One region of the Paenibacillus sp. J2L1-98 genome, then DNA from elsewhere that is predicted to be linked to it. Evidence: riboswitches for the same ligand, from Rfam matches in the RefSeq annotation. Region 1 holds a riboswitch; each other region holds the start of a gene.

Region 1 (4,237 bases):
TTTTATAAAGAACATTAAGGAAAGGAGATGCCCATGTGTAATAGAATCGTCTTTTTACGTAATAAAAGGGGATTGACGCAGGAAGAATTAGCAGACCACCTTGAAATAACCCGGGACTCGCTCACTAGGAGAATAATCGAAGAGAACCAGTTTATGACCTTTTTGCTCAGTGCGCTTTTCTTTGGAAGGTTTACGAAAATCATTACATACGATCTTCCGTCATGGACGAGTACAACACCCACAGGGTAACATCATCATCCGTTCAATAGGTCTTGAATCATATAAATTCACCCCGCCACAGACACCCATACTGGTATAATGACCATGATCGCAAACATGAGTCCTTTAATAAAGTTGCAGTTTTGTTCCATATGAGAGTACTCCTATCATTCATAATCTTCTCAGTATAGGTTTTATTTCATAGAATACTTCAACACCTTATTGAGGATCGTAAATTGTATCAAGAAAGAGCAGCTTAATGCTGCGAATATTATTTACTGCTCCATAGGAAGACCGGCAATGAGAATGCTGTGGAATGATTGTGGGAGGAGCTTATTTTCTAAGATGCTTCTACTAATTACCACTTCATTTGTTCTAGAACATGTTTAATAATTGAAATAAGTTGATGAGCAATTAGCACCAAATGGATTACGGTGCTCAAAAGTAAAATAAGGAGTCCTGCAAACATGAATCGTCGATTGAAACTCATCCTCATATGGACAGGGGCTGTAGTCGCTACAATACTGCTGCTGGTAGGAGGCTTAGTTTGGTACGTATACAATTCAGCCCAGCAAACTGCTTCAAAGATATATGAGGACTTAGACCCCGTAAATCCGGCCTATGTCAGCAAAGACACAGACGTGAACAAGGCAACCGAGCCCATGAAAAATTTGGCCCCCTTCACAGTTCTTGTCTTAGGCGTGGATGAGCGGAAAAATGATCGGGGTCGTTCTGATACAATGATTGTACTGACCGTTAATCCAGTAAAGCATTCCATATTGATATTTAATATTCCTCGTGATACTCGAACCGAAATCATTGGTCACGGCACCGTAGACAAAATCAACCATGCATACGCCTTCGGCGGCGTTGAAATGTCCATACAGACAGTGGAGAATTTCCTGGATTATCCTATTGATTACTATGCCAAAGTGAATATGGAAGGTTTCGCGCGGCTTATTGATTTGATAGGCGGTGTTGAGGTGGATAATCCGTTTTCTTTTGATTATGAAGGTCATAGGTTCGATCAAGGTCATCTGTTGTTGAACGGAACATTAGCGCTGAAGTATTCCCGTATGCGCTATGATGACCCAAGGGGTGACTTCGGACGCAACATGCGGCAGCGTGATATTCTGCAGGAAGTCATGAATCGCTCAATGAGCATCTCCAATGTAACCAAACTACAGTCATTTCTAGGCGAGCTTAAAGATAGTGTGAAGACGAATGTTACCTTTAATGAAATGAAGCAATTTGTGACGGATTACCGACCTCAGATTCATAAGATCGATATGGTTGAGGTGCAAGGAAAAGGCCAGATTATCAATCGAATTTGGTATTATATTGTCGAAGATGGTGAACGAACCCGTATTCACAATAAAATCAAAGAGCATCTTCAGAAGGAGTCTTGAAATGAGTAATAAAGGCAAGACTTACGTGAAAAATGGGTGGGAGAGCAACAACTGAATACATGATTTCAACGTTGTGGCTTTGCAATGTAACCATATTCCGCATCATAAATACCGCTCAACAGCCTAAAAGGCCTCTCTGTAAATAACAGGGAGGCCTTAGCTTTTTTAAGCGAATGGTTTTTGTTAAAAAAGGATAGATTAATGGACTTTCGCAAGGCTCTCAAAGGGGGCAAGAATTCCCATAACGCTATTCGTCACTGATAGTGAATGTGATGCCTTCTCTTAAAAAAAGTATATGCACTACTTCGCAAAAGACCATCAGTATAACCACCGCTTCCTCATCCTGTCTTTAGGTAAGCCCACAAGGTAAACCTTAATTGACAATGAAGATTACTACCCATAAGATCAACGTAAGCTCCGTAAATTAAAGAGAAAGTGAGATTTACCCGTGAAAGCATATATTACAGCTAATGAAGGGTTCATCAGCGCTGAAATGACCGTTGAACAAGCGGTTATCTATGCGAGACTGTTACGGCAACTCGGAAATGTGGATGTACGCGTAGTTCCCATCAAAGCATTGAAAACTGGAAAATCAGGGAGACAAGCGAATATGCGTCATTTATCTGTAAAATAGATTTCGTTAATGCTCATACCCAGTAAAATGTACTTAATTGAGGGGTCGGGGAGAACATATGGCATTATTGTCAAAGGAACAGCTTAGAGCATTCATCTAAGAGAACTAGTGGTTACGGCGCAGAATGCATATAGTGAGCTATTTGCAGAGAAATCTGCAGGAAATCCTTAAGGCCGAGAGGGACACGCATCTGTGCTCCATGAAGCATAACAACAGTTTCATAAATAAGAGGTATCTAAAGACTTAAGTCTTTAGATACCTCTTATTTAAATATGCTGGGTAAAATGACTTAAGAAGAGAGACATAACTTCCCTATAGTTTCTTCATTTGAGTTATGAATCTCATTGATTATAATAGAACTTGCAGCTTTTGATTCCCTAAATTCCCTAACAAAGATTGCTTCAGCCATTTTATCGGCTCGTTTTGAAACTACGAATAAACTAAAATAAAAGATACCACCAATAATCCAAAAAATAGACAAAGTAATTAACCAACTCATATACTTTCTACCTCCTTGAAATGTGTTCCACATACAATCGGACGGAGGCCCGTTTTCGGCAGCTGGCTGACATATTGAATGTTCCAATTTAGTCCCTTTAGCTTTGCGTCACTGATTTTCATCAGTTTTGCTATTATCGAACGATTTATGTAATTTTCGTATATAGGAATATATTATCAATTTTCTTAAAAATAGCATCATTCTTTAGTATTGCATTTTACTTAAAAAATAGGGAATAAAGAACTATTTTTTTCTTCTAAACGATAGGCGGATCGGGGAAGCGACTGTCGCCTTTGGTCCATAACGCAAGATCGGCTATTTCTGCTTCACACATTTTTGCTTTACAGTGCATCAGCAACAACCATATTTGCTGATGTCGAATTTTATAATACTGAGCGTCCATAACTTCTCTTCTACTCTTAATCCTACGCCACAGCTATCAACTACGGAATTATCTTTTATTTCTCTTGAACGCCATAATAATAGTAGTAAGCCTCTTCATTTGCTTTACGCTTCACATTGTTCAGCACAACGCCTAGAATACGTGCATTTACACTCTCTAGACTCTTTACAGCCTTGCTTGCAATATCTCGTTTCACTTTGCCTTGATCGACTACCAGAATAACGCCATCGCTCTTCGTAGATACGATTTGCGCATCGGTTACGGCGAGCAGCGGCGGCGTATCGATTAAGATCATATCATACATTTGTCTTAACTGTTCAAGGAGTGTCGTCATCTTCTTCGAACCCATCATCTCTGCCGGGTTCGGAGGAATAGCTCCCGATGTAATAATATCCAAGTTAGGAATATCCGATGCCTGAATCACTTCCTCAAGCGTTGATTGCTGTGAAATGACAGATGACAGCCCCCAGCGATTGGATAAAGCAAAGGTGTGATGGGCGGTAGGCTTACGAAGATCGGCATCGATCAGAATAACCTTCTTCTCCGATTGAGCGAATGTGACACCTAGGTTCGTAATCGTTGTCGACTTCCCCTCGCCGGGGCCTGTCGAGGATACCATGATTACTTGAAGCTTCTCGTCTATGGAAGAAAACTCAATATTTGTCCGTAGAGCGCGATAGGACTCGGATATAGGAGACCGGGGGTTTGTAACGGTAATCAGCTGGCGCTTATTTTTCAATTGAGACACGCTCTAATTCACCTGCCTTGTAGGTTTGATTGGCTTTGCTCGTTTGGTTAGAATTCGATTCCTCCGGATTCATTCTCGAGATCATGGCAAGCGTTGGCTGGCCTAAGTATTGCAGCACATCCTCCTCGGTCTTGATCGTATCATCCAAATACTCAAGCAGGAATGCAGCACCGATTGCGAGCATTAAGGAAACAACAAACGCAATCACTATATTAAGCGGTACATTAGGTGCAACAGGACTTGGAGTTGCGTCTACAATCGCTTTATTCAGAATCGATACATTCTCGACCTTGAAGATATGTTGGATCTCTTCCTGAAATACTTG
Region 2 (4,237 bases), on a different contig from region 1:
ATTATGATAAATATGATCAAGTGATGCTGGAAGCAAGCGAGCAAGCGTTCCGCCTTTTGTTCGAGAAGCTGCGGCTGGTGACGGCGTATCCGATTAATGCGGAATTTGTAGTTGTGGATACGACGGGCTTGTCGGAGGATTTTCGGGCGAGGGTGAAGGCAATAGCGAATGAAAATAACTATAACCTGGAGGTTGTGCTGTTCGATTACCGGAAGAGGGACGATTATTATACTTCGGAGCGGTCGCAGAAGCTGATCACTAGCCATATTAACCGTTTGCGCAAGGAGGTACTTGGCTCGCTCTCAAGGGAGCGGTACTCGAAAATCCATAAAGTGCGCGCCAAGGACTTTTATTCACCGGCTGATCGCATAGCCAATCCGGATTACAAGGTCGTAATTGAGGATGCCAATGACTATTTGGCTGCTATATTGCCGCTTGATCAGAAGACGATTATAGTGGGCGACGTTCACGAAAGCGTGGATGAGCTGAAAAGCCTGCTCGTTAGCCACGGCTTTCAATTGGAAGGAAATCAGCTGATTGAGACGGGGAAGGTTAGCGGTACGAAGGTATTGCTTGTTGGGGACTGGATCGACAAAGGGAAGCGCACGAAGGAAACGATTGATTTTCTATACGCCAACCAGGATCGCTTTTTGTTCGTGTTAGGCAATCACGAGAGCTTCATCTATAAATTTATGCGCGGAGAAATTAAAGGCGTCGATGAGGAGCTGCGGCAGGCATACTTCGATTCGGCAGAGGTGCTTAGAAACGATGAAGAGCTGCTTCAAAGGTTTAATCACCTCGTATCGCTGTCGAAGCCTTTCTACAAAATGGTAGGCAAGAGAGGGCCGTCCTATTATGTTACGCATGCGCCATGCGAGAACAAGTACATTGGCAAGCTCGATCCGAACTCCGTACGGCATCAGCGTAATTTCCGGATTGACCGCTCAGCGCCGCTTGAGGAGCAGCTGGCGTTTCTGAAGCGGGATGCGGCAGCCAATCAGCCTTATCACGTATTCGGACATGTCGCAGCGAAAACCGCCTTTCGGATTAAAAATAAAATTCATATCGATTCCGGTGCGGTGCACGGTAATGCGCTAACCTCCGTAACCCTTTCGGTTAAACCGTTTTTCAAAACGCAAAAGGCATCTCAAGCGATTATGGAAGGCGAGCTGCGCACCCTCTTCCAGGAAGAGCGCAAGGTGTCGCTGCAGGAGCTGGATGACGAAGAGGTCCGCAGACTGCAGTACTGCTCACGCAATAAGGTCAACTTCATTTCGGGCACGATGGCGCCCGCAGACAAGGATGAAGCTGCGCATGAGCTGGAGTCGCTGAGGAAAGGACTGGACTATTTTGCGGAGCGCGGCATTGCGGAGGTTGTGCTTCAGCCCAAATATATGGGTTCCAGATGCAATGTTTATTTGCACGCTGATCCCGAGCAATGCTTTGCGGTTAGCCGCAACGGCTATAAAGTCAACAAGGTTGACCTTTCGGCTGTGTATGAGGAGCTGCTGCTAAGGTTCGGAAGCTATATGAAGGAAAATGGCATCGCAATGCTGCTTCTGGATGGAGAGCTTCTGCCTTGGCAGGCGCTCGGTGAAGGTCTTATTGACCGGCAATTTAAACCGATCGAGAAAGCGCTTGAGACAGAGCTTGCTTTCCTGAAGGAAAACGGGTTTGAGGAGGCCTTCGCGAAGCTTGCGCACGAATACAAGGAAAGCGGCTTCGAGAAGGATCAGTTCCACCTTAGCAAAGGGGCGCTAAATGAAAAGTACGGTCTTAATGTTTACCAAAGCTATAAGCATGTTCATTCGATATTGGAGAAGCATATGCCGCTTTCCGATCATGTGGATGCTTATGAAACGTACAAGAAGCAGCTTGAGCTGTATGCGGAAGCCGGCGAGCCCTTGTACAAGCCGTTTGCCTTGCTGAAAATCGTATACGGTGACGGAACGGAAACGCTGCCCGATTGGAAAACATCCGAGATGTACCGCTTTCTCTCTGACGACCCGTTCATCACGCTAGAGCTTTCCTCGCCTAACAGCTATGAGCAGGCGGAGCAGTATTTCGCCACCCTCACCGTAGATAATCATATGGAAGGTGTCGTCATCAAACCAGAAATGCCGGAGCCGAACACGGTTTCGTGTATGAAGGTGCGCAATGCCAACTACATGTCTATTATTTACGGGTACGATTACCGCTTCCCGCATAAATACAATAAGCTGATGAAGCAAAAGAGCATCAATCTAAAGCTTCGCACCTCATTGAATGAGCATCGGCTTGGGCAAAAAATGCTGTCTATTCCGTTTGCCGCAATCGCGCCGGACAACGAGCCGTATCAAGCAGCAGTTGCCAATCTATTATTCGAGGTTGCCAAAGAAAAGGAAATTGATCCGCGTTTGTAAAAACGGCTGCATTGGATTAAAATTCTCCACTTATTTGAAAATTTATTATGGAATATATCGGAATTCTATGAAATAATCATATAAGTAAAAAGTCCTAGTAAATAGCAAAGTTGTCGAAAGACAATGACGCAAAGCCAACGGGCCTAAAGGGAGTTTCCAAAGGTGGCTGGGTTGCCATAAGGATGAATGATAAAACGCTTATATCCTCTTCCTCAACTCTTCTAGTTACCGCATAAGCTACACATAGGAAGGGATATTAAGCGATGGAACAAAATATTACGCGCTTTAACGGCAGCGGCAACAGCTTTGACATAGTTCAAAAAATAACTAATCTTGGTTACTGGGAATTCGACCATGCTCGCAATCAAACGGCATGGTCGAATCAAATGTTCAATATTTACGGAATGAACTCCGGCTTCCCGATGAAGCAGGATGATTTCTTTAAACTCGTTCATTCCGAGGACCGCGAGCGCGTCCGGCGGCAATTTTACATATCGGTACAATCCTGTCGAGGAGCAGCACTATAAGTCCATATTCGATAATAATCCGGACGCGGTCTTTACATTGGACTTAGACGGCCGTTTTTTGTCATGCAATTCGGCTCTTGAGCAAATGTTCGGTTATTCAAGAGACGAAATCATAGCAGATCATTTCGATCACTTTGTGCATGCGGAATGCTTGGGTACAACGATTTATTTTTTCGAGGAAACGGTCAGGACGCTTACGTCTCAAAACTATGATACGACGGGCATTACGAAAAACGGGCAAGGGGTCAGGTTAATGTGACCCGTATTCCGATCATTATTAATGATGAGCTTATCGGTGTTTATGGGATTGCCAAAGATATTACGCAGAAAAATAAAATTGAACAATCTCTGAGAGAAGCGGAGCTTAAATATCGCAGCATCATAGAGCAGTCTATTGTCGGCATATTTGTTGCGCAGAAGAACAGCTTCGTCTACACGAACGAGCAGCTGTCAGCAACGAGAAGGTTCGTTACCGAGCTGCTGCTTGAGCTGAAGAAGCGAAAGATTAAAGTATCGCTCGATGATTTTGGAACAGGCTATTCCTCACTCTATTTATTGAAGCGATTAGCGCTCGACACGATCAAAATCGACCGGTCGTTTGTGGAGGAGATGATGACGGAGTCAAGCAATAGAAGCATAGTGGAGTGCATTATCCGACTGGCAGGGGAGCTCAAGATGCAGGTGGTGGCCGAGGGCGTTGAGAACAAGGAGCAGTTCAATTACTTGCGGGAGCAGCGCTGCGATGAAATTCAAGGCTATTATTTTAGCCGTCCCGTCGACCCTGAAAGCATCGTTCAATTATTGAGCAAAAGACCGTTTATGGAGCCCGCCTCGCTTCGGCGCAGTAAAGAGCCGGCCGTTAACCGGAGACAATATTTTCGTATCGACCTTACTCATTGTCTTTTGGCTGAGATGACGATTACGATGTTTAAGGGCAGGAGCATAAGACTAGGTAGCACTGAGGTGTTTGTTAGAAATATCGGTCCGGGAGGCCTCCGGTTTATGGTTGGCGTTAAGCTGCCTGTTAACAGCGACATATTGCTGAAGTTCAAGATCCGGATGGATAATCAAATGTACGTGTTATATGGCTTTATAGTCTGGTACAATGAATTGGACAACGATATTCATGAATACGGCGTGCAATTTCAAATGAAAGAGCAGGATAATGATGATCTCGTCAATGCGCTCAATATTCTCGCCACCCGGCAGCGCGACGGCATTCCGCCTCAAGCTCAAATTTACGTGGGCGATCCCATGCTCCGGATAAAGGAATTGAAAAAGCTTAATTAATAAATGCATAGCGTGAAG
Region 3 (4,237 bases), on a different contig from region 1:
TCAAGCTCAATCACGACATCGCGGCGCGGCGTTGCAATAAGCGCCTTGCCGCCCCGCAGCAGCACTGATTCTACGAGCGGAAAAATCATTTCCGTCTTGCCCGCTCCCGTAACCGCCCAGAGTAAAAAATCTCTTACCTTGGCGGATTTTCCCGTTGAAGAGAGAGCCGGTTCAGCGGATTGCTCCTCCGCGAACTGCAGCGCCTTCGCAGCTGCGTCTGACTGTGCCGGGCTAAGTCGCCATTTATTAAGCCGCTGCTCCAATGAAAGCTGCATAACTTGCTGCTTAAGGCAGCTTGGCTCCGTCCTCCCTCCAAACTGCGCATCATGCTGCCCTACGACGAGCAGCTCGCATTCCCGGCTCCGCCCCATCCCAATGCACGCCGAGCAATAGGCGCACAACCGCCCGCACGCTGCACATGCCGTGCGGTGCATATACGCCTCGCCACTCCCGCAGCGAAGACAGCTGCGCTCGCGCCTGCGGCGCCCCAAAGCGTCCAATCGCCCGCCATTTCCGGCTGCGATTGATCCGCTCAGGCGCACCCGCCCCGAGCAGCGCGGCAAGCTGGAGCACTCCGCTCCACCTTGCTGCGGCGCCGGGCCCGCCCGCGTCAACTAACAGGGCGTGCGCTTCGCTGCGCAATAGCGCACGTCCCTGCATGACCTCCGCGGCAAGCTTCGCCCCTGCCGCGATCTCTCCCAGCTCCGCATCGCTAATTGCTCGCCCCCTATCTCCGCCCCGCTCCCGCCCATCACCCGCGCGGCCCGCTCCCCCTCGCTCCCGCGTCTCTTCCGCTCGCCCCCTATCTCCGCCCCGCTCCCGCTCATCACCCGCACGGCCCGCTCCCCCTCGCACCCAGTGCTCCACCAAACCAGACAAGCCGGCTCTCCCCATCGCAGTCTGCCGCTGGCGTCCACTCCCCCGCCGCCACCACAATCTCCTGCCGGCAGCTTTCCCGTCATTTCGCCCCTCGCCCTTTGCCTCCTCAGCACAAGCGAGCAGAAGCTCTATCGCCTCACAGCGGTCAGCTATACTTCCTTGATCGATCTGGCCCGTATCTATAGCAGTCTGTTCTCCTCTTCTCCGTATTAGCTCCGCTTCCCACAGCTCCACAGCACGGCAAGCATCGCCAAGCGGCAGCGGCTCCTTTAATAGCCAGCCCGAATCGGCAATCGCCTCATTTAAGCTCCCTGCTTTGCCAAACCCGCCATTCATCCAAAAATGCTTGTCCATATCCGGGTCAATCGTTACCCGGGCTTTCCAGCACCCGCGTACTTCCACAACATACACCTGAGCCCTCATCGACTATCGCTCCCCCTCGCCTTTTTCCACTTATATTTCAAACGAAAAAAAGCACACCCAACAACGCAGTCTGCGTCATTGAGTGTGCTTCACTCCAAATATTGATCTTCTTCAAAGTATATACTAAAATGGCATTTTCGACAAATCCGACGGATTTTGCAAATCAACCAGCACCGCATGATCGGAATGCGATACGATTCCTTCTGCCTGCAGCATCCAAAGCAGCTGGGTACCATCCACACCCGTCATTTGTGAATGCTTATTGTCCTTATTTTCTGTTGTTGGAGTATCTTCTGCCAGGTGCACACTGACCTCCTTGCCACCTCTAGCCAAACGTTCAACAATAGCGAGCGTCTCATCCGTCACGCCACGGTTAACAATCGTAAGACGAACATCCTTGCCCATTCTCCGGGAAAAAGAAAAAAACGAACGCACGTACCATTCCATATTTTTTTGCCGGACGTCCGCTACGAGCACGTAATGCTTGCTCGATTGCTGTCGTCCGCGCCAAATTCGATACGCCAGATGCACCGACAATGCAGCCAGAACATAACAGCCAACAACAAAAAGCAGAAGTTCAAACATGGCGGCCACCTCCTCTTTGTGACACTATATGCCACGAAGCGCCCACTGGTTCCGCAATAAGGGGACAAGGGTGACAAAATGTGCGCCATTCCCACAAAACATCTCTTTCTCATCCACAAACAGCAGTCAAAATGCGACAAAGAAACACCCTTGAGCAATTTACAGTATATGTTATCATTTTACTACGTATCCATGCATATAAACGTATGTAAGCATAGAGAATGGGGAGAAGGTGACTTCACGCATTCATAATAACTAGGGGAAGCGATGAAGTATAATCTGCATCTGGACACTTGGATTATACGGAGCTAGTAGTGTAACCGGCCCTCTTAGAACACGACCAACTATCTAAGAGGAGAGTGAACGATGAGATACTTAAAAAAGCAGTTTTCTTTCAGCATGGCCATAATGTTAATTCTCTCGTTAACCCTGGGATCGTTTGTTATGGCGGAAGGCGAAAACAATTCAGCTGCAAATCCATCAGTCGCCCCGGCGGCTAATAGCTGTACGCCCATTTCTGCTGACCGCGCACACATTGTCGCGAACAATTTGAACAGTATCGTTGATAATGGAAACAGTACCGTTACCGCAACCTTCAGAACGACCGAGAATTGTGTGCAGGTTAGTGTCTCTACATACATCTTCCCTCCCGGCACTATACCGAACAGCAACGGAACTCCTTATCAGGACCAGATCCATTATGACGGCGAGACCAACATCTATCCGTTGCCCGGCACCTATTCAGTCACCCTTGACATCCCGGCTTGCGCTCCTTATCAGGCGGATATATACAGCGGTCCTGAGCAAATTCAGCTAGGCTCCGGCGGTCACGGGTCGACGATTGTAGCTTGGAAATTAATGAGAGAGAACAATTGCCCTACTCCTACTCCTACGACAACACCTACGCCTACGCCGACCGTAACCCCAACACCTGAGACTACACCTACGCCTACGCCGACCGTAACCCCAACACCTGAGACTACACCTACGCCCACGCCGACCGTAACCCCGACGCCTGAGACTACACCTACGCCCACGCCGACCGTAACCCCGACACCTGAGACTACACCTACGCCCACGCCGACCGTAACCCCGACACCTGAGACTACACCTACGCCTACGCCGACCGTAACCCCGACACCTGAGACTACACCTACGCCTACGCCGACCGTAACCCCGACACCTGAGACTACACCTACACCTACGCCAACACCTGAAACCACAACTATTGTCGAGATTGATGATGATGAGCCGCCGGTAGGCGGGATCGATGATGGCCAGGATACCGTAATCGATGTGGCAGAGGAGCAAGTTCCGCTAGATACCCTGCCAAAAACAGGCGATTCCAGCCCGCTTCCTTACTACCTCATTGGCGCCTTCACCCTTACGGCCGGGTTCCTCTCGCTCCGTAAGCAAAGGAAAAGACGATAAAAGATGATATGAGGCCGATATCTTGATCACTGTCTTTCTCATATTCACATACTTTGTCTCCAACAAGCGCGCACGCAAAAATCCCGTATCAGCTGATACGGGATTTTTGCGTAATATATGAGTTACAGCGTAACCCAACCGTATTTGATCGATTGAATAACAGCTTGCGTACGGTCATCGACTTCCATCTTCTGCAAAATGCTGCTCACATGGTTTTTAACCGTTTTTTCACTTATAAATAAAAATTCCCCGATGAGCTTATTGCTCTTGCCTTCTGCCATAAGCCTTAGCACTTCTGCTTCGCGCCGCGTTAACGGACTTTCATCGCCCGCAATGAACTTGACGCCCGGCTCCGCCGCCGCAGCAGCTCCTGATACGATCCCCATCTCGTCCAAATAAGTCATGCGGCGAAGCTGATTAATCAGCTTGCCCGTTACTTTTGGATGGATATAGGCATGACCTTGAACGACAGAGCGAATAGCGTTAATAAGCGATTCTGCCTCCATATCCTTCAATAGATAGCCGGTAGCCCCTTTGCGAAGCGTTTCAAACACATAGCTCTCATCGTCATGGATTGACAAAATGATAACCTTCACGTCAGGAAACAAGCTTTTCAAACGCTCAGTCGCGACAACACCGTTCTCGATCGGCATATTAATATCCATCAAAACAATTTCAGGAATCGTATGATTGCAAAATTCCATAACTTGAATGCCGTCTCCGCACTCGCCGATGACTTCAAGATCGTCTTCCATATTCAGAATCCGCTTAAGTCCTTCACGAAACAGCTGGTGATCATCCGCAAGTAAAATTTTGATTGTATTTGCACTATTTGCAGGTTTCTGAATCATCATCATCTTACTCCTTTCTAGATTCGGCAGTTGTAGGTATATCTATCATAATTTTCGTCCCTCTACCG

What was found. A riboswitch is a leader RNA that binds a small molecule or an ion and turns the genes downstream of it on or off. The one in region 1 is predicted to bind cyclic di-GMP.
Region 2: linked by a shared signal. The riboswitch ahead of AC0YNZ_RS29310 (hypothetical protein) and the one ahead of AC0YNZ_RS16945 (hypothetical protein) in region 1 are both predicted to bind cyclic di-GMP.
Region 3: linked by a shared signal. The riboswitch ahead of AC0YNZ_RS26460 (LPXTG cell wall anchor domain-containing protein) and the one ahead of AC0YNZ_RS16945 (hypothetical protein) in region 1 are both predicted to bind cyclic di-GMP.

What each region holds. Positions count from the first base shown of each region.
Region 1 is NZ_JBWDNW010000008.1:180,266-184,502, forward strand. Features, by position in the region: gene AC0YNZ_RS16940 (LCP family glycopolymer transferase) at 687-1,628, shown strand; gene AC0YNZ_RS16945 (hypothetical protein) at 2,552-2,761, opposite strand; cyclic di-GMP riboswitch class I at 2,816-2,903, opposite strand; gene AC0YNZ_RS16950 (CpsD/CapB family tyrosine-protein kinase) at 3,220-3,912, opposite strand; gene AC0YNZ_RS16955 (YveK family protein) at 3,893-4,237, opposite strand, start outside.
Region 2 is NZ_JBWDNW010000032.1:37,576-41,812, reverse strand. Features, by position in the region: gene AC0YNZ_RS29315 (metallophosphoesterase) at 1-2,402, shown strand, start outside; cyclic di-GMP riboswitch class I at 2,496-2,581, shown strand; gene AC0YNZ_RS29310 (hypothetical protein) at 2,666-2,929, shown strand; gene AC0YNZ_RS29305 (PAS domain-containing protein) at 2,835-3,188, shown strand; gene AC0YNZ_RS29300 (PilZ domain-containing protein) at 3,185-4,219, shown strand.
Region 3 is NZ_JBWDNW010000024.1:39,057-43,293, reverse strand. Features, by position in the region: gene AC0YNZ_RS26475 (helicase-related protein) at 1-371, opposite strand, end outside; gene AC0YNZ_RS26470 (hypothetical protein) at 325-1,302, opposite strand; gene AC0YNZ_RS26465 (hypothetical protein) at 1,426-1,887, opposite strand; cyclic di-GMP riboswitch class II at 2,139-2,222, shown strand; gene AC0YNZ_RS26460 (LPXTG cell wall anchor domain-containing protein) at 2,254-3,318, shown strand; gene AC0YNZ_RS26455 (response regulator) at 3,441-4,169, opposite strand; gene AC0YNZ_RS26450 (sensor histidine kinase) at 4,177-4,237, opposite strand, start outside.